DNA from 3 places in the Serratia sp. C2(1) genome. Region 3 is predicted to be linked to each of the others. Evidence: predicted binding sites of a transcription regulator. Region 3 holds the regulator's gene; each other region holds the start of a gene.
The links. The regulator LexA, encoded in region 3, represses DNA repair genes until DNA is damaged. The targets are predictions, from matches to a motif close to TNCTGTATGTACATACAGNA.

Region 1 (7,231 bases), on a different contig from region 3:
AAATGGCAATATCCTCTCAAGATTGCGGGTCTTTAAAGAAAGACATCAATACTGGCAACATGGGTTTCTACCAGGAGTTGGTGCAAAAATCCCTTACCCAAAAAATAAAACTAAACACCATAGAAGTCTCTCAGGTTTTGGCCGAAAGCGAATGGCTTGCCATTTCTGCCGCAACAGACATCTCCGACCCTGGCGTATTATTCTTTAAAAACAATAAATTTATCGATGTCTGGGGCGGTGATGTGTCGCCGGAAGAAAAAAACAATGTATTAAAATGGACACGAGACATTCATGTTCCCGATAAATTAGCGCAATGCTTTTTCGATTCCATCGTTATTCGATAAACACGAACATGCAACACCACCGCCAAAACAATAAAATAAAGCCAATTTCCATCATCAGAATGACGGACTGCATTTTTACCAGACAATTTGAAATATTTTTCCCACTTACCTTTTACTTTCAATCAATTGCAACTATGGGGTATGGAAATGATAAAAAAAGTCAAACCATTGAAGTTCGTAGTCAGTTCGCTATTACTTTTACATCCGGTATCTTATGTTCTGGCGGCACCGGCTCCAGTCAACATTCCCCTTGGGCATTTAGATAACCGCCTCACTATCAATGTCGGTGTGAACGGCGGCCCTGCACAAAAATATATCTTTGATACGGGTTCGGATCAGTTCAACGCCGTTCTCGGGCAACAAGATACCTCGCGCTGGCCGAATGTGCATCAGGCATACGAATATCTCTATGGCAACAATGGCTGGGGGGGATACTGGTTACAGCGCAAGCAAATAACGGACCTGACCTATTACACCGATGATGCAACCCCGATACCGGTAGCGACGCCTGGCAGCAACAATAAAGGCTACGTTATTGGCCAGGTTGAACATCTGTTGCTCGACCACCCCCAGCAAGCAGATCAAAAGCCTTTTAAAGTCATAGGGGACAAAACTTACTATATTGATTTGGCTGCGGAAAAAAACATTACCACAGGAAAACCGACAGAAGAAAAGCACTTCTACGGCACCTTTGGCGTAGGGGATTTTCTTTTTACGGATGAAAAAGGTAATCCCAATGGCGGCAGCCCCTTTAGCACCATCACGAAAACCGGTTTTATCGTCGCCGGTAATGACAATGCCAATGAAAATGGGACAACGCGTTCACCGGGTTGCGCGCCTTGCGCCATCCTCAATTTGACCCCCAGCCTGCGGGCGCAGTTTGATACCCTGGTCCCTTGGGCACCGACGCGCAGTGAAGGCGACATTACCCATTTCCCCAACTCTGGCGCACCGGCGTCATCGCAACATGAAGGCCGCTTCAAATACGCCTTCACACTCAATATCAATGGTCAGTCGAGCACCGTTGAGCTTCCCGCAGAGGCACTGAGCGGCGCAATTTTATTCGATACGGGCAATCCTACTCACGCAACGATAGACAGCAAAAAATTCGGCGACATCCTCGAACAGCATGGCGTGAAATTTGATAAGGAGGGAGAAAACAACACATCGGTGACCGCCCTGACGCTTCAGCCTGTCGACGCCAATGGACAGAAAGTCGGCAACGGGATCACTCTGCAGGGAGGCCGTGATGATCGCCTGGTTATCGATCGTGACGGCAGTGACACCGAAACCTGGAACATTACGTTGGGTTTAGGTTTTTTCGCTCAATATTCAGTGATGTATGATTTACAAAATCAGCTTACGGCGTTTACCCCTTTCGTGGTCAATGCCGATAATTTCTCTACGGATGCCAACGGCGGCGGATTGCACCTTAACCGCGTGACCAGGCAAATGGGAAATCTGATGAGTGCCCCTGCCGGCGATCCCTCGGGGGATCCTAACGGAGGAAAAGGTTATCTGGGGTTGGCGGGTGCCATCTCCGGCGCCGGCGACTTAACGCTCATGCCGAATGTGGTGGTCAACATGACCGGCATCAACACCTATACCGGCGTGACCCGGGTGAATAAGGGCGCGGTGTTATACCTTACCGGCCCCGGCAGCCTCGCCCACTCCGCATCGCTGGAAAATAACGGTTGGTTTGACATCACTGAACACGGTAATTTCAATCCGCTGTGGGGCGTTCCAGACAGCATGAACAACGTCACCCTCCGCAGCTTAAGCGGCAATGGCGTAGTCACGTTGGGGGACAGAACGCTGGTGTTGAGTCAGGCGAAGGATAATTTCTCGGGCCGTATCACGGACGTTGATCTCGGCAATCCTGACGGAACGCACTATAAAGGCGGCCTGACAATAGCGGGCGGTAGCCAAACGCTCAGCGGGAATAATGACTATGCCGGCCAGACGCGGATTGCCAAAGGCGCTGCGTTGCAACTGGCCAAAACCGGCACGTTAGCCAGCGATGTCGCGGCTGACGGGCTCTTTATCGCCAACGGTAAAGCCGCCGGCGCTACTGTGGTGCGCGAAGGCGGGCTGGTAAGCGGCAATGGGCATATCGGCACGCTGACGGCAAATAAAGGGGGTTCGGTAGCACCCGGCAATTCCATCGGCACCTTGACGATTGATAACGATCTGACGCTGGAGAATGGCTCCCGTTATCTGGCTGACATTGAGGCCGGCCGCAGCGATTTGCTGCAGGTCAATGGCCAGGCGACACTGAACGGTGGCGAGATTGCGGTGGTGCCGCAAGCGGGGCAAAACCTGCTGGCTTCACCATCCTCCGCCGGCAATATCCTGGCACAGCGTTATACCTTGCTCACTGCCGCGCAAGGTATTACCGGGCAATTTGGCCCTGCCGATGCCGGGCTGTTTTTAACGCCCGACCTGGCCTATCAGCCCACCAGCCTCTCATTGGGTTTACAACGTAACGCCACCCGTTTTGCGGATGTCGCCGTCACGGCCAATCAACGTAACCTCGCGACCGCAATTGAACGCTTACCGGCCGATCACCCCGTGTATCAAAGCTTGCTGATAGCCCCTTCTGTGGAACTGGCGCGTCAAGCCTATCGTCAATTATCCGGGCAGATACATGCGGATACTGCCTCCGCGCTGGTGAATAACAGCCGTTATGTTCGGGATACGCTTAACGGCCGTTTGCGCCAGACTCAGGGCGCAGCGGACAACAGCGACATCAAACAAGACGAGGACGGCGCATGGGTCAGTTTGTTGGGCAACTGGGAGCACGCCAGCGGCAACGATAATGCCACGGGCTTCCACGACTCTACCTTTGGGGTATTGCTCGGGGCGGATAATGAGCTGGCCGATCGTTGGCGTCTGGGCTTGGCCACCGGTTACACCCGCACCTCATTGCACGGAGACGGCGCATCTGCCGACAGTGATAACTATCATCTGGCGGTCTATGCCGGCAAAACCTATGACAACCTGAACCTGCGCGCGGGTACCGCCTATACCTGGCACCGGATTGAAACCTCTCGGGGTATCGGGTATTACGGCCAGTCCGATAACGCCAAGGCGCGCTATAACGCGGGAACGGGCCAGATCTTCGCAGAAGCGGGTTACCGTCTGGACAATGCCTGGTTCAATCTGGAGCCGTTCGCCAACCTGGCGTGGGTGAATTACCGTAGCGATGATATGACGGAAAATGGCGGTGCCGCCGCATTGAAAGCGGACAGCCAGAGCACCAGCGCAACATTATCCACCCTGGGTATGCGCGCGGACAAACGCTGGAGTACCGGTAAAGACAGCGCCGTTACCCTGCGGGGTGAACTGGGTTGGCAACATCAGTACAACGCGACTGAGCGCGAAGTCGGCTTGCGTTTTGCCGGCACTGACGCCACCTTCAATACCGCCACGGTCGCAGCCTCACGCGACGGCATGGTGATGAAGGCGGGGGCAGAAATCAACGTCACAAAATCGGTTGCCGTTTCCCTCAACTACACCGGTTTGTTATCTCAGAACTATCAGGATAACGGTATGAATGCCGGCGTGGTATGGCATTTCTGACAGTTTTTTCCTGAACAGGCAGGGATGCCCGCAGTCACTTCCGGGAGGCGGCTCAGCAGCCAAAAACGCCTCCCGGGGTTAGGCGTTATATGGCTTACCCCGCCCTCACAGCGCAGCATAAACAATAAAGGTGACCACGCCGAAGATCTCCAGCGCGTCGTCGTCACCGAAGACGATCGGCGAATAGGCCGGGTTCATCGGCAGCAGGCGCAGATCGGGATGGCGCTGCAGTTTCTTCACCGTGAACTCGCCGTCGATGGCGGCGATGACAATGTTCCCGTGCTCCGCCCGCAGTGAACTGTCGACGATCAGCAGATCGCCATCCTTGATGTTGCCTTCGACCATCGAATCGCCGCTGGCGCGCACAAAGTAAGTGGCGTTGGGGTGCCGCACCAGCAGTTTGCCGATATCCAGCCGGGCCTCCACATAATCCTGCGCCGGAGAAGGGAAACCGCAAGCCACGGGATCGGCAAACAGCGGCAATGCCGGCGTGGTTTTATTTTCTTCGCAAGCGGAAATATGCAGCATAATGAACAACCCTATTTAACTGTATTTTTATACAGTATCGCATAGGGTTTATAGCGTTCAAGTGGTTTCCCGGAGGGGCCAAGGAACCGATTGATGCCGTGGAGAATTTACCTGCCCTGGCTGGCCGACAGCTTATCTGCATTTTCGCTCTCAGGTATCAGTAAACACCTTTACGGCAAGAACACACTATAGCTATAATGACATGATTTTTCACAGAAAAACGGTCATTTTATTCTCAATTGGCCTATCGTTTCAGCCGGTCTGCTTACCGATGAGCAGACCTTCGCACTGAGATGATCGCTCTGTGTTCATCGTCTAAACTTCAATTCTTTATCTTTTTCGTTGGGGTGTGAACCCAGCCTGAATGGCCTGCGGGCGCAGAGCAGCCTGATTATCCTCCGCGATGTCTTCATTTTGACATCCGGATCGGGTTAATTAGGGGGTAGCATGAGCGCATTTGCCGGCCGAAGAACCGGCGGGCTGCGTGGGGTTCCCTTGGGTACATGCCCGGTTTCAGGGCGTAATTGCAGAGGCAAACTATGGAACATGTCGTTTATGTCGTCGATGATGACCATTCGGTCAGGCAATCTATTGTCAGGCTATTAAACTCTGCCGGCTACAATGCCGTTGATTTTGACTGCGCAGAGGCCTTTCTTGCACATACCTTTCCCGCCGTGCCCGGCTGCATCATTCTGGATATGCGCATGCCGAGCGGTGATGGTTTCGCGGTAACCGATGCGCTGAAAGCGAGCGGTCGGGAAATGCCGGTGATATTCCTTACCGGCTACGGCACCATCCCGCTGTCGGTGCAGGCGATGAAAGCCGGCGCGCATGAGTTTTTGACCAAACCCGTCGCTTCTGCCGACCTGCTGAAGGCGGTTCAGGAAGCCCTCAATCTGGCCGCGGAAAATTCAGATCAGTTGCGCGAGCATTATGAACTGAAACAGCGGCACCTCACGCTGACGCCGCGCGAACAGGAAGTGCTGGAGCTGACGATTAAAGGCTTGATGAATAAACAGATTGCCGCGGAACTGGGCGTCAGTGAAATTACGGTCAAGGTACATCGGCGCAGGGTGATGGATAAGATGCAGGTGCGTTCTCTCGCGGATTTGGTGCGTCATGCCGAGCGGTTAAATCTCAGTAAGTCCAAAGCATCCTGACAAATCGGCTCATGTGCAGGCATACAGGGATCCCCGCACATGAGCCATTTTGCTTAGCGAGCCTGCAAGAACGCCAGCAGATCGTCGTTTAACCGGTCCTGATGCGTTACGGCAAAGCCGTGAGGCGCATTGTCATACACCTTCAGTTCAGCGCCGGGGATCGTTTCGGCGGCCACTCTACCGGTGACATCAATAGGAACGATTTGATCGTTGCTGCCGTGGATCACCAGCGTAGGTACATCAATCTTCAGCATATCGTCACGGAAGTCGGTTTCCGAGAACGCAGTCACGCACTCAATGGTCCCCTTCAGCGATGCCAGCAGAGCAATGTTCAGGGTCTGGGTCAATACGCCTTCAGAGATCGTCTGGCCGGCATTGATGCCGTAAAAGGGCACGTTGAAATCGCTGATGAACTGGGCGCGATCTTTACGTAACCCATCGCGGATCCCTTCGAAAACGGACAACTCCACGCCTTGCGGATGCGTTTCGCTTTTGCCAAACATCGGCGTAACCGCGCCTAACAGCACCAGGCCAGCCACGCGCGCGCTGCCGTAGCGGCCGATATAGCGGGCCACATCGCCACCGCCCATGGAAAAGCCCACCAACGTGACGTCCTGCAGATCAAGCTGCGTGATCAGTTCATTGATGTCCGATGCGAAAGTGTCGTAGTCATAGCCGGTCCAGGGCTGTTCCGAACGGCCAAAACCGCGGCGGTCGAACGCAATGGCGCGGTAACCGCGTTCAGCCAGAAAGTTTAGCTGGCTGTCCCACATATCCGCGTCCAGCGGCCAGCCGTGACTGAACAGCACCGGCTTCCCCTTTCCCCAGTCTTTGTAGTAAATCTGCGTACCGTCGTTCGTTTTAATCGTGCTCATAACAGACCTCTTGGCAGTGGGTTTAATAAACTCAGAGACTGACGGCCCCGGTTACACCGGCGCCACCAGGTAACGGATCAGCGGCAGTGTTTCGCCCTGATGAAAGGCACAAATACGGTTTTGTATTTTCTGGTCATTGATGGTGTAACGCTCCTGCTGGCGCAGGTACTCCATCCAGGAACCGACCACAAACGTCTCGACGAAAACGCCGGGCTGAAGAACGTCCTCATACACCGACCAGTTGATGGCGCCACCGCGCCGCCTGACGCGCCGCATGTCCTGCATGCATACCGTGAAGGCGCGCGTATCCTCTGCTGCAATCAAATATTCATAGCTCACCATCACCGGCCCACGGTCATGACGCACATCCAGCTCGGGCGTGGCGCCATGTTCCGTACTGCTGTCCAGGTTCAGGTCGGGATCCTGATCCAGGCGCCAGCGGTAAACCGTGGTGCTGGCCAAAACCATGCCCAACGCGGCCACGCACAACGAGACAGGAATGCCATAATGCGAAGCCAACTGCCCCCAAATGGCGCTACCGGCGGTCATGGAGCCGAAGAAGACGGTCAGATACACCGCCAACGCGCGCGCTTTCACCCATTTCGCCGCGCTGCGCTGTGCGCCGAGGTTCAGCGTAGACAGCACCGCTATCCAGGAAAAGCCGGTGAAAAATTCAAACGCGTTGAGCAGCCAGACGTGACGGACAAACGCCAGCGCCAGCATCGTGACGGCAAACATCAGG
Region 2 (7,231 bases), on a different contig from region 3:
CTTTTGGGTATGCTCTGCCAGCCTTACATCCCGGTAATGCGGGCTGAATAGGTCATCGCTATGCCCCTCACACCCCGAAAGTGGCTGATTGCTCCCGATACACCAGGGATCGCCGCTTTTAAACCACAGCAGCGCCGTGCGGTTGCGCCAGTTGGCGTCCGCCTGCATCCGGGTGAGAAACGCCAGCAACTGCTGAGCGGTATGTTCCAGCCGCAAACTCTGCTGATAATAGCGCCACTGGCTGACGCCCCAGCCGGTAAGCATGCCCGCCAGGGTGATCACCACCAGCAATTCAATCAACGTCATGCCGCGCTGGTCTTCAGTATTGAAAGTCAGGTTATCGTTCATGGCGATCAGTGTAATCAAAGCGGTAAAACGGGGAAGTGCGGCTTATTCAGGCTGAAGCGCCCTGCGCAACCTTTCGATGCAACGGGCAGAAAACCAAAATAAAATGCGAAGCGGAGCGCAAACAGGGCCAGGGCGGAGGGAGAAAAAGTAAGGGCGCAACCCGTGCGCCCTTGGGGATAAATCATGCGGCCGATGTCAGATGGCAACCGGTGCCTTGATGGCTGGATGCGGATCGTAACCTTCGATTTCAAAGTCTTCAAAGCGATAATCGAACAGCGAAGCCGGTTTGCGCTTGATCACCAGCTTCGGCAACGCACGCGGTTCGCGGGTTAGCTGCAACCGAGTCTGCTCCATATGATTGCTGTACAAATGGGTATCGCCACCGGTCCAGACAAAATCGCCGACCTCGAGATCGCATTGCTGCGCCATCATATGCACCAGCAGCGCATAGCTGGCGATGTTGAACGGCAGGCCGAGGAACACGTCGCAGGAGCGCTGATACAGCTGGCAAGAGAGTTTGCCGTCCGCCACGTAGAACTGGAAGAACGCATGGCACGGTGCCAGCGCCATTTGATCCAGCTCGCCTACGTTCCAGGCCGAAACTATGATGCGGCGTGAATCCGGATCCTGTTTCAGTTGTTTCAGTACGTTGCTCAACTGGTCGATCTGGCGGCCGTCCGCAGCACCCCATGCGCGCCACTGCTTGCCGTACACCGGGCCAAGATCGCCATGCTCATCTGCCCATTCGTCCCAAATGCTGACGTTGTTTTCACGCAGATAAGCTACGTTGGTGTCGCCGTTCAGGAACCACAACAGCTCATGGATGATGGAACGCAGGTGACACTTCTTGGTGGTCACCAACGGGAAGCCTTCCTGCAAATTGAAACGCATCTGGTGGCCGAAAATCGACAGCGTGCCAGTGCCGGTACGGTCGGCTTTAGGGGTGCCCTCGACGAGCACTTTGTTCATCAAATCCAGATACTGTTTCATTTGTTCCTCACGATAGTTGCTGCTGCGGGCGACGACGATACGCCCAAATCATCATAATAATACCGGCCACCACCATCGGGACGGACAGAATCTGCCCCATGCTGACAACGCCGTCGAACAGGCCGAGCTGAGCATCCGGCTGGCGGAAGGCCTCGACGATAATGCGGAATGCGCCGTAGCCAATCAGGAACAGACCGGATACGGCCCCCATTGGCCGCGGTTTGCGGATAAACAGGTTCAGAATGATAAACAGCACCACGCCTTCCAACAGCAGTTCATACAGCTGGGACGGGTGACGCGGCAGCACGCCGTACTGATTCAGCAATGGCAACAGCTGCGGATCGGCGGCGGCAATGGCGACGTCTTCGCCGCGCGAGCCGGGGAACAACATCGCCCAAGGCGTATCGGTAGTCACGCGCCCCCACAGCTCGCCGTTGATAAAGTTGCCCAAGCGGCCGGCCCCCAGGCCAAACGGGATCAGCGGAGCGATAAAATCGGAAACCTGGAAGAAGGTGCGTTTGGTGCGGCGGGCGAACCAGAACATCACCAGGATCACCCCCAGCAGACCGCCGTGGAACGACATGCCACCGTCCCAGACTTTAAACAGGTAGAGCGGGTTATCCAGGAACAGCGGCAGGTTGTAGAACAGCACATAGCCAACGCGGCCACCGACGAACACACCGAGGAAACCGGCATACAGCAGGTTCTCAACTTCATCCTTGGTCCAGCCGCTGCCCGGCTTGTTGGCACGGCGCACCGCCAGCCACATGGCAAAAACAAAGCCAACCAGGTACATCAGACCGTACCAGTGCAAAGAAACCGGGCCGATAGAGAAAATCACCGGATCAAATTTAGGAAACGCCAGATAGCTATTGGTCATCTATCACCACAACATGTCTATTATTCTTCCCCAACCGGGGGCGGCAGGTGCCAAACGCGCTAAAACACTCTTTTTCGTTGCTTTCAACGCAGTCGAGGAGGCGGATAATAGCATAAGCTTAACCGCCTCCGGACTGACCGGCAGGGAAAAGTTCTGTAAAAAAATCAGTCAACAGCAGCCTTTACTTGCCGCCGCGGATCAAACCGCCCATACCGCGTCGTTCCATAAACGCCGCGACCTGGTGGCGCACTTCGGTGGTCATCTGAGCGCCCAGCACCCGCTGCGCCAGCACTTCGGCGTCGGATAGCTCAATATGCCGCAGCAAATATTTGATACGCGCCACGCTGCGCCCGTTCATGCTCAGGTTACGATAGCCCATGCCCACCAGCAGCAACGCGCCCATCGGATCCCCGGCCAGCTCACCGCACAGGCTCACCTGCAACCCGGCCGAGTTGGCCTGAACGACGATCAGCTTCAACACCTGCAGCATCGAAGGGTGCAGACTGTCGTACAACGCCGCCACGCGGGTATTGTTGCGGTCTACCGCCAACAGATATTGGGTCAGGTCATTGGTTCCGACCGAAATAAACTCAACCCGCCCCGCCAGATGAGGGATCAGGAAAATCATCGACGGCACTTCAAGCATGACGCCAAGTTTGGGTTTCGGGATTTCGTAACCCAGCACCTCTTCCACTTCACGCCCTGCGCGATCGATCAGACGCCGAGCCTCGTCGATCTCTTCCAGGCTGGTAATCATCGGCAGCAGGATACCCAGGTTACCGGTCCCGGCATTGGCGCGCAGCATCGCGCGCACCTGAATCAGGAATATTTCCGGCTGATCAAGGGTAATGCGGATACCGCGCCAGCCCAGGCAAGGGTTTTCTTCGCTGATTGGCATATAAGGCAGCTGTTTATCGGCGCCAATATCCAGCGTCCGCAGCGTGACCGGCTTGTTCGGGTAGAGCTGCAACATGCCCTGATACTGCGCAACCTGCTCTTCTTCCGAAGGGAAGCCGCTCTGCAACATAAAAGGGATTTCGGTTCGGTAAAGGCCGACGCCATCGACTCGCCCGCCCAGCAGCTGTTCGTGTTCCGGGCTGAGGCCGGCGTTAAGCATCACTTGGACACGCTCGCCACTTTTGAGCTGGGCCGGCTGCTCGACGTCGTCTTCCGCCAGTTTGCTTAACTCAAGTTCTTCGCTGATCAGCCGCTGGTATTCCTGAACCAGCACAGGTTCAGGGTCCACCAACAGTTCGCCGCGATAGCCGTCGACAATCAGCAGTCGCTGGCTGAGCAGTGCAGGCTGGATATCCGCGCCCATCACCGTCGGCACGCCCATCGCCCGCACTAAAATCGCCGCATGGGAGTTGGCGGCACCGTCGCGCACCACCACGCCGACCAGTCTGTCCTGCGGCATTTCGGCCAATAGCGTCGCGGTCAGTTCGTCCGCCACCAGCACAAAGCGCGCCGGCCACTGAGTAGCGCCTTGGGTGGTGTCGTCGAGGTGGAACAACAGACGCTGGCCGAGCGCACGCAGATCGCTGGCACGCTCGCGCATGTAAGTGTCTTGCAGGCTGGCAAATTGGGCGGCAAAGACCTCTATGACCTGTTTAACCGCCCATTCCGCCACCGAACCGGCGTCAATTTCGGCGAACAGTTCGCGCTTGAGGCGAGCGTCGTTCAACAGGTGGGAGTACAGATCGAAAATCGCCGCGCTCTCTTTTTGCGAGCTGGCGGCAAAGCGCTTGCTGAAGCGGCGGAATTCCGCGCCTGCTTCTTCCAGCGCCTGCGTCAGGCGTTCCCGCTCGCTCACGGTATCGAGCGTCGAGGCCTTGTAAACCTGATCGAGCGACGGCTGGCTGCTGTCTTGCCAACCTTCCGCCACCGCTACGCCGGGTGATGCCGCCAGCGCCCGGATACGCGTCTGGCGATATTGGCCAAAAATGGCGTTAAGCTGCGACTGCGAGAGGATCCCGGCCATTTGTGTGGCCAGGGTTACCATGAAAGACTCTTCGCCTTCGTCGAACTGGCGCAGTTCGCGCTGCTGCACGACCAACACCCCCAGCAGCTGGCGGCGATGGATAATCGGCACGCCAAGGAAGGATCGGAAACGATCCTCCTTTACCTGGGGTATGTATTTGAAGCTGGGGTGGCTCTGCGCATCCGCCAGGTTTATCGGCTCCGCACGGCGCCCGACTAACCCGACGATACCTTCATCAAATGCCAACGCGATAGCCCGCCCGCGCGGTTTTTTCAACCCGCGCGTCGCCATCAGGTAATAGCAGCGGCGATCGTTGTCCGCCAAATAAATGGAACAGACTTCCGTATCCATCGCCAGACAGGTTTCATTGACCAAAAGATCCAGCGCATCTGTCAGACTGGCCGCCGCGGCCACCTTCTCAACAATTTCTCGCAAGCGCGTGAGCATAGTCGGCTTAACTTAACCTCTCTTCCGGCGATAAGCGGGGGGCTGCTGCCGCTGTGTTGCCTGCTCCTGCATCGGCATCACGGTGACGGCGAATTCTTTCATCACCCGGCGGTAAACGTCGCGTTTGAACGACACCACCTGGCGCACCGGATACCAAAAGCTCACCCAGCGCCAGCCGTCGAACTCCGGCGTGCTGCTGCGTTGCATATTGATATCCGCGTCATTGCACATTAACTGCAACAAAAACCATTTCTGCTTTTGGCCGATACAAACCGGCTTTGTGTCCCAACGCACCAAACGTTTTGGCAATTTATAGCGCAACCAGTTGCGGGTAGAGGCCAGGATGCGCACATCCTTTTTGCTCAGCCCCACTTCTTCGAACAGCTCACGGTACATTGCCTGTTCTGCGGTTTCGCCAGGGTTAATCCCACCTTGGGGAAACTGCCAGGAGTGTTGACCGTAACGGCGAGCCCAAAGGACTTGCCCCTGACGATTACAGATTACGATACCAACATTCGGGCGGTAGCCATCATCATCGATCACCGGACTACCTCGATAAGCTTAAATTCGCATAGATGTCCTGATTGTTTCACACAAGCTACAGGCGGTAAACCACTGCTTTGCAGCACCCTAAACCGGATAACATTGGGATAACTCACAGATAATGGCAAAGTTATAAACAAGCAAGGCGATTTTACGGCGGTTTTATTCACTTTTTCTGTGGATAGGTGTGTGAAGAACTCAAGGGATAAGCCGGTAAAACTCTGGTGAACCCAAAAATGACGCTAAAAGCGATTTAATATTAATTAAATAAAAACAGTGGGATATATTATTATCAACAGGCATCGGTAAGGTAAAAATGTGATCTATGCACGTTAAGGATCTTACCCTGGCGAAAGATCCACCAACGACGTTTTTATCCACAGATTATCCGTATGAGTTACGCACAAAACGGACAATTTCGCAAAAAAGCGCCCGCGTCAAGGCTGTAAATCGAACCAGTGATCGGGAAAAATTTGGGTTATCCCACAAATCTGTGGATAAATAGGTGTAAGATCCTGTTTATTGTCGGTGGCTTCAGGTGCACAAGCACCGGACGAAATTTGTTTATTGCGTGACGGAAGAAAAAAAGTCATGGAAAATCATGCCGCTATTTGTTTATTCCCGCGTCTTTTCCGGTCGATGTTCGCTGTGCACAAATGCAGTACGTTTTTCAACCAAACCTGACGGGCTTGTAATATGGCGTTTTTATCCCCTCTCCCCACTCCGCCGGAAAACGAACAGCGGCTGTTTGAGCGAGCGCAGCAGCTTGCCGGTTTTAGCCTGGGTGAACTGGCTGCACGCGCCCAGTTGCCGATCCCGAAGGATCTGAAACGCGATAAGGGTTGGGTAGGCATGTTGCTGGAGCTTTACCTTGGCGCCATGGCGGGCAGCAAGCCGGAGCAGGATTTTCCCGAACTGGGCATTGAGTTGAAAACCATCCCGATTGACGCCGCCGGCAAGCCGCTGGAGACCACCTTCGTCTGCGTAGCACCGCTTACCGGCAACAGCGGCGTTACCTGGGCCAGCAGCCATGTGCGCCATAAGTTGGCGCGGGTACTGTGGATACCGGTAGAAGGAGAACGACAAATCCCGCTGGCGCAGCGGCGCATAGGATCACCGTTGCTGTGGAGCCCGAATGCCGCTGAAGAAGAGATGCTGCGCCGTGACTGGGAGGAACTGATGGACCTGATCGTGCTCGGCCACGTGGAGCGGATCACCGCACGCCACGGTGAGGTACTGCAATTGCGGCCCAAGGCGGCCAACAGCAAGGCACTGACCGAGGCCATCGGCGAACAGGGCCAGCCGATCCTCACGCTGCCGCGCGGTTTTTATCTGAAAAAAAGCTTCACCGCCGCGTTATTGGCAAGACATTTCTTAATATGATCCTCTTTGTTTAAGCCATGTTTAGCTAACGGTGTCGCCGCATCAATAATCGCGTATAATTCAGCCTTTGCATTTTATTAAGGTGTGGCTTGGCAATGTTCGATTGGATTATGGATCCCAATGCCTGGTTAGCGTTAGGTACGCTGACCATTCTTGAGATCATTCTGGGTATTGATAATATTATTTTCCTGTCTCTGGTGGTGGCCAAACTGCCGAAGGCGCAGCAGAACAAGGCACGCCGTATCGGTCTGGCCGGCGCAATGCTGATGCGTTTGGGGCTGCTGGCGTCTATCGCCTGGGTGATCCGTCTGACCCACCCGCTGTTTACCGTGATGGACCACAGTATCTCGGCACGCGATCTGATCCTGCTGCTCGGTGGGCTGTTCCTGATCTGGAAAGCCAGTAAAGAGATCCACGAAACCATCGAAGGGTCCGATGAAGAGCACCACACCAAAGTGAACGGCTTCTTCGGCGCCATCGTGCAGATAATGTTACTGGATATCATCTTCAGCCTGGACTCGGTGATTACGGCGGTAGGCCTGTCCGATCATCTGTTTATTATGATGGCAGCGGTGGTGATTGCGGTGGGGGTAATGATGTTTGCCGCCCGGCCGATCGGCGAGTTCGTCAACCGTCATCCTTCAGTGAAAATGCTGGCG
Region 3 (7,231 bases):
AAACCCATTAAAAAACTATAAATCAGAAAAACACGCCAACAAACAAGGCGCTACCCAGATGGGACGACGCTTTGAAATATGTAAGCAAATATAAATAAAAACATAAGATAAATTACTTGATTATCGGTAAAGATCACTGACTTATCGTACCGCAAACCAGGTGCCGTGCAGCCGGTGACGGTGCCAGAACCAGCCCAGCGCAATGCCCCGCAGCGACAGAAACACCGCCAGCGCCAGCCATAATCCGTGGTTGCCCAACAACGGGACGGTAAATAACGTCAGGCCGAAACCGACGGCCGCCACCGCCATGCTGTTGCGCATTTCTGCACCGCGGGTGGCGCCAATAAACATGCCGTCCAGCAGATAGCACCACACACCGACCAACGGCAGCGCCACCTGCCACGGCAGATAATGGCTTGCCAGCGTACGCAGTTCCGGCAAAGAGGTTAGCGCGGCCACGATATGCTGCCCGGCAACGGCATACACCACCCCAAAGGCCAACGCCACCAGGCAGGCCTGGCGACATGCCGCGCGCCACACCTTGCGCAGTTGGCTGTCGTCGCGGGCGCCATAGGCATGGCCGGAATGCGCTTCTACCGCATAGGCAAAACCGTCAAGCGCGTAGGCGGTGAAAGTCAGTAAATTCATCAGCACCGCGTTTACCGCCACCACGTCACCGCCCAGCCGGGCGCCGAAGATGGTCAGTGAAGCAAAACACACTTGCAGCAACAATGAACGCAGCATAATGTCGCGATTCAGTGCCAACAGGCGCCGCAGATTACCGCGCCAGGCCCGGCGCAGCATCGGTGCGGCAATGCCGCGTATGCGCATCACCCGCCAGGTAAGCCACAGCCCCAGCAACAACGTGGCGTATTCAGAGATGGCGGTGGCTATCGCCGCCCCCTGCACGTTCCAGCCCAACCCCATCACCAGCCAGATATCCAGTACGATATTCAACAGATTACCGACAATCAGCAAGATCACCGGCGCACGCACGTATTGCACCCCAAGCAGCCAGCCCAGAATCACCATATTGGCCAGCGCTGCCGGCGCGCTTAGCCAGCGGATCTCGAGGAAAAGCCGCGCCTGTTCCAGTACTGCGCCATCACCGCCCACAATCTGTAGAGCTGCATCGATCAGCGGATGGCGCAGCAATACGATGGCCAACCCGGCCAATACCGCCATCAGTAGCGGCTGCATAAAAGCGCGTGCCAGTGCCGACGGATCCTGCGCACCGAGCGCCTGCGCCGCCAGGCCGGTAGTGCTCATGCGCAGGAACAGCAGTAGCATAAACAGGAAGCTGGTAGCCATGGCACCAATAGCTACGCCGCCCAGATAGGTGGAGCTTTCCAGGTGGCCAATCACCGCAGTATCCACCAACCCAAGCAGCGGGACGGTAATATTGGAAAAGATCATGGGCAACGCAAGGCGCCATAGGGCTTTATCAGTATCGCTGGTGAAGGCAGAAAGCAGGCGCATAGTGAAATGTTCCCGTGGATACCCTTCATCTTTCAAGGTGCAGATGTGTTGGCTACGCGCGCTCACCCCAGCCACTTACTTGAGTAAGCTCCTGCGGATTCTCTCGCTGGCCGCCTTCCTGCGCCTTGAAATCTATTGGGTATTACATTGAATTAGAAATGACATCGCCCCAGAACTGGGGCGATTTAAATCAGGAGACGACGTTCTGGCGGGTGGGTTAAATCCAGTCGCCATTGCGGATCACGCCGACTGCCAGGCCTTCAATGGTGAAATTCTGCTGACGCAGATCGACCACGATAGGCTGGAATTCGCTGTTTTCCGGCAGCAGCTCGACCACATTGCCGTTTTTTTTCAGGCGCTTGACCGTGACTTCGTCTTCAATACGCGCCACGACCACCTGGCCGTTACGCACGTCCTGGGTTTTATGCACCGCCAGCAGATCACCATCGAGAATGCCGATATCACGCATCGACATGCCATTGACCCGCAGCAGGAAATCCGCGCTCGGTTTGAACAGGGAAGGATCCACCTTATAGTGCCCTTCGATATGCTGCTGCGCCAGCAGCGGTTCACCGGCGGCCACGCGGCCAATCAGCGGTAAACCTTCTTCATCTTCCATCAGCAGGCGAATGCCGCGCGAAGCGCCGGAGACGATCTCGATCACGCCCTTGCGCGCCAGCGCTTTCAGGTGTTCTTCTGCAGCATTTGGCGAACGGAACCCCAGACGCATGGCGATCTCGGCGCGCGTTGGCGGCATGCCAGTTGACGAAATATGATCGCGAATCAGATCATAGACTTCTTGTTGTCTGGTAGTTAGTGCTTTCATTCCGCCCCCTGTTTGTTTATACAGTCTTGCTGTGAGTATATACAGGTAAGCGCGCCTTGGGAACCGAAGAATGAATAAAAATCAGGGATTAGCGCCCCCGCCGCAACCGGGCATTCCACTCAGGCAAAGTGCTGCCACAGTACAGAACCCCAGACAAACAGCGCCAGGACGATCGTCAGCGTTACCGCCGCCGACCCCATATCTTTCGCGCGGCCGGAAAGCTCGTGGTGTTCCGTGCCCACCCTATCGACAATGGCTTCAATCGCGCTGTTCAGCATCTCGACGACCACCACCAACAGCACCGAGCCGATCAGCAAAATGCGCGCTATCGCACCCACATCCAGCCAGATCGCCAGTATGATAGCCAGCACGGTCGCCACCAGTTCCTGGCGAAATGCGGCTTCGTGCTGCCAGGCAGCAGAAAACCCTTTATAGGAATAGCCGGCGGCTTTAATAATACGGGTCAGTCCGGTTGCTTGGTTTGCCATGTTTTTTAGTGCCTTTCACAGAGGTAAGTCATAATTATAGAGCTTGGGTCAGGAAACTCTCCCGGCTCCCGGTTTTCCAACACCACAGATCTGCTACCCGGTTTCTGGTATGCTTGCGGCGCATTGCTAACAAGAGGCTTCACGTTGTTATGTCAGGTTGGCGTAAAATTTATTATAAATTATTGAATTTACCACTCAAATTGTTGGTAAGAAGTAAGGTTATCCCTTCAGATCCGGTCACGGAGTTAGGGTTGGATCCCTCACGGCCGATTCTGTATGTTTTACCTTATAATTCCAAGGCGGATTTACTGACGCTGCGCACCCAGTGCCTGGCGCAGGATTTGCCCGATCCCCTCAATCCGTTGGAGATAGACGGCACCGTACTGCCAAGCCACGTGTTTATTCACGACGGCCCGCGCGTGTTCCGCTACTACACGCCGAAAGAAGAGTCGGTCAAACTGTTTCACGACTATCTGGATCTGCACCGCAGCAATCCGGATCTCGATATTCAGATGCTGCCGGTTTCGGTGATGTTTGGCCGTTCCCCTGGCCGCGAAGGTCACGGCACGCCGCATCTGCGCCTGCTGAACGGCGTCCAGAAATTCTTCGCCGTGCTGTGGCTGGGCCGCGACAGCTTCGTGCGTTTCTCCAACACCGTTTCGCTGCGCCGAATGGCGACCGAACACGGCACGGACAAAACTATCGCGCAGAAACTGGCACGCGTGGCGCGCATGCATTTCTCGCGTCAACGTCTGGCCGCCGTCGGCCCAAGCCTGCCGGCCCGTCAGGATCTGTTCAATAAGCTGCTGGCCTCCAAAGCGATCGAAAAAGCGGTCGAAGACGAAGCGCGCAGCAAGAAAATTTCCCATGAAAAGGCCCAGCAGAACGCCATTGCGCTGATGGAAGAGATCGCCGCCGATTTCTCGTACGAAACGGTGCGTCTTTCCGATCGGGTGCTGAGCTGGACCTGGAACCGGCTGTATCAGGGCATCAACGTCACCAATGCCGAGCGCGTGCGCCAGCTGGCGCAGGACGGCCACGAGATCGTGTATGTGCCGTGCCACCGCAGCCATATGGACTACCTGCTGCTGTCCTACGTGCTGTATCACCAGGGTCTGGTGCCGCCGCACATCGCCGCCGGCATCAATCTCAACTTCTGGCCGGCCGGGCCGATCTTCCGTCGCCTGGGCGCGTTCTTTATTCGTCGTACCTTCAAAGGCAACAAGCTGTACTCGACGGTGTTCCGCGAATACCTCGGCGAGCTGTTTACCCGCGGCTACTCGGTGGAATACTTCGTCGAAGGCGGCCGTTCCCGTACCGGACGCCTGCTGGAACCGAAGACCGGCACCCTGTCGATGACCATTCAGGCAATGTTGCGCGGCGGTACTCGCCCTATCACGCTGGTGCCGATCTACATCGGTTACGAACACGTGATGGAAGTGGGTACCTACGCCAAAGAACTGCGCGGTGCGACCAAGGAAAAAGAGAGCCTGTTGCAGATGCTGCGCGGCCTGCGCAAACTGCGCAATCTCGGTCAGGGTTACGTCAACTTCGGCGATCCGCTGCCGTTGACCGCCTACCTGAACCAGAACGTGCCGCAGTGGCGCGAATCGATTGACCCGATCGAAGCCCAACGTCCAAGCTGGCTGACGCCAACGGTCAACGACCTGGCGGCCAAGATTATGGTACGCATCAACAACGCGGCCGCCGCCAATGCCATGAACCTGTGTTCCACGGCGCTGCTGGCCTCACGCCAGCGTTCGCTGACCCGTGAACAGCTGCTTGAGCAGTTGGAGTGTTATCTGCAACTGATGCGCAACGTGCCTTACGCCGGCGACGTCACCGTGCCAACCCAGACGCCGGACGCGCTGCTGGATCACGCGTTGAACATGAACAAGTTCGAGGTGGAGAAGGATAACATCGGCGATATCATCATCCTGCCGCGCGAGCAGGCAGTGCTGATGACCTATTACCGCAACAATATTCACCATCTGCTGGTGCTGCCTTCGCTGATCGCCACCATAGTGATGCATCACCGCCGGGTGTCACGCGCTGAACTGCTGCGGCAGATCGGCCTGATTTACCCGATGCTGAAAGCCGAACTGTTCCTGCATAACGACAAGGAACAGTTGCCGGAAGTGCTGCGGCTGCTGATCGAGGAAATGATCCGCCAACAGCTTATCTGCGACAAAGGCGAGGATCTGGTGCTTAACCCGGCGCGCATTCGCCCTCTGCAGCTGCTGGCCGCCGGCGTGCGCGAAACGTTGCAGCGCTATGCCATCACCATGTCTATCCTCAGCGCCAACCCGAGCATCAACCGCGGCGCGCTGGAGAAAGAGAGCCGTATCATGGCCCAGCGCCTTTCGGTGCTGCACGGCATCAACGCACCGGAGTTCTTCGACAAGGCGGTATTCTCTACCCTGGTGGCGACGTTGCGTGAAGAAGGCTACATCAACGATATCGGCGATGCGGTTCGTGAGCACACCCTCGAGGTGTACAGCATGCTGAGCGATTTGATTACCCCGGAAATCAAGCTGACTATCGAAAGCGTCAGCATGCCGGCGGAAACCAACGCGCAGCCGGAAACGGCGACTGTGGAAGAGAAAGACGAATAATCGATTGATAATCGAAAACAAAAAGGCACCCTCAGGTGCCTTTTTTATTGCCGAAATACCGCTATCCCTGCCAGTAACTCAATACGATACCGATAAACAGTACCAGCCCGACATAGTTGTTATCCAGGAACGCCTTGAAGCAGGCGTCGCGATCGCGGGTAGCGATTTGCTTTTGCTGATGGATAAACAAGGCACCCGCCAGCAGCAACGACCAATAAAATGCTCCGCTCAGCTGTGCCAAATAGCCCACCGACAGCAGCAGCAGCAGTGTGGCGAACTGCAGCAGACCGACGATCAGCTTGTCGTAACGGCCAAACAGAATGGCGGTGGATTTGACGCCAATCTTCAGGTCATCGTCGCGGTCTACCATTGCATACAGCGTATCGTAAGCCACCGTCCAGCAGATATTGGCCAGCAGCAGCAGCCAGCAGCTCAGCGGCAACGACTCGCTGACGGCAGCGTAACCCATTGGAATGCCCCAGCCAAACGCCGCCCCCAGCACAAACTGCGGCAGATTGGTCACCCGTTTCATAAACGGATAGATCCACGCCAGCGCCAGCGCCGCCAGCGATAGCCAGATGGTCATGGCGTTCAGCGTCAGTACCAACCCAAACGAGATCAGCACCAGCACCACGAACAGGATCTTGGCCTCTTTCTCGCTCACCCGACCGCTCGGCATTGGGCGCCCCGCCGTGCGCTTCACGTGACCGTCAACGGCGCGATCGGCATAGTCATTCACCACACAGCCGGCAGCGCGCATCAGGAACACCCCAAGGACAAACACCAGCAGAATGGACAGCGGCGGCACACCCTGCCCCGCAATCCACAGCGCCCACAACGTTGGCCACAGCAGCAGCAGGCTGCCGATCGGTTTATCGAGGCGCATCAGATGGCTGTAAGCCCGCCATTTGCTTTGAGTCACGCTTCCCTCCAAGGTATTTCCTCTCCTCATCATGCGGTTTCCGTACTGCCCGCCGCGTACAACGGCGAAGCGGGTAAAAACAGTTCGGTCAGCAACAACGGCTTGCCCGCCAGCCGCAAACGGGAGCGGCGCGCCCACAGCGCACCCTGCCGACCCATATGAATGTAATCGCGAGTCAATTCACCGCTGCTGAACAGATAGCGCCCCAGCGGCAGCGTGCCCAAATCCACCAGCGCCTGATCCGGGCCGGTCAGGGTTTCCTGCGGGATCACCGTGCGCCCCAGCAGCCAGGGCTGGTTATCGCCCAGCAGTATAATCTCGCGCAGCCAATAACGCGGGCTGTCCGGCAGATGCTCGGCTTCTTCACCCAACTGGTCGCGGGTAACGAAACACTCGCGCTGCGGTTCAACGTGTACGCGCCCGCAGTGGCGTTCAAAACGGCGGGTCATGGATCCTAACTCCATCAGCCAGTCGCTGACGGCGGCGGGTACCGGGGGGGATTGCGCAGATAACCACTCAAGCGGCGGCAGGATGGAATCCCTATTGCCAGACATTGTTCTACTCCAGGCCTGTCGCCGCCCCCTGCGGGCCGCACCAAACCATACAAACTGTTAACAGAAATCCATTGTAACGCAGAAATCCAAAAGCGGCAGGCTGATTCGTGGCGCGGCAGGCAGCAAAATCGCTGCGGCAAAATGCCGTAATGTCATCTTTTTGCCATCTGTTTTCTCTACCTTAAGGTTCCGGCACGGCGGTGATTCTGTGATCGTCAGCAAAGTTCTGCCTTAGCTGCATTGTGTTATCTACGCGCGTAGATAAGCTGATGTCGCAGCGTTGAATCGCCATATGTCCGACATTTTCGTCAGCAAACCTTCTTGCCGACACCAGGGAAACCAACTGC

Region 1: a site for LexA is predicted at 4,472-4,491, ahead of umuD (translesion error-prone DNA polymerase V autoproteolytic subunit). Genes of this name have one in related genera too.
Region 2: a site for LexA is predicted at 5,834-5,853, ahead of mutH (DNA mismatch repair endonuclease MutH). Genes of this name have one in related genera too.

The regions. Positions count from the first base shown of each region.
Region 1 covers NZ_JAZFBA010000001.1:929,665-936,895, reverse strand. The annotation lists gene V2S86_RS04275 (hypothetical protein) at 1-344, shown strand, start outside; gene V2S86_RS04270 (autotransporter outer membrane beta-barrel domain-containing protein) at 492-3,926, shown strand; gene umuD (translesion error-prone DNA polymerase V autoproteolytic subunit) at 4,032-4,454, opposite strand; gene V2S86_RS04260 (response regulator transcription factor) at 4,994-5,614, shown strand; gene V2S86_RS04255 (alpha/beta fold hydrolase) at 5,668-6,489, opposite strand; gene V2S86_RS04250 (MFS transporter) at 6,541-7,231, opposite strand, start outside.
Region 2 covers NZ_JAZFBA010000004.1:246,707-253,937, reverse strand. The annotation lists gene V2S86_RS20925 (prepilin peptidase-dependent protein) at 1-348, opposite strand, end outside; gene thyA (thymidylate synthase) at 544-1,338, opposite strand; gene lgt (prolipoprotein diacylglyceryl transferase) at 1,346-2,218, opposite strand; gene ptsP (phosphoenolpyruvate--protein phosphotransferase) at 2,400-4,646, opposite strand; gene rppH (RNA pyrophosphohydrolase) at 4,659-5,189, opposite strand; gene mutH (DNA mismatch repair endonuclease MutH) at 5,886-6,572, shown strand; gene V2S86_RS20895 (TerC family protein) at 6,668-7,231, shown strand, end outside.
Region 3 covers NZ_JAZFBA010000003.1:322,815-330,045, forward strand. The annotation lists gene dinF (MATE family efflux transporter DinF) at 142-1,479, opposite strand; gene lexA (transcriptional repressor LexA) at 1,697-2,305, opposite strand; gene V2S86_RS19575 (diacylglycerol kinase) at 2,425-2,793, opposite strand; gene plsB (glycerol-3-phosphate 1-O-acyltransferase PlsB) at 2,943-5,408, shown strand; gene ubiA (4-hydroxybenzoate octaprenyltransferase) at 5,470-6,342, opposite strand; gene ubiC (chorismate lyase) at 6,360-6,884, opposite strand.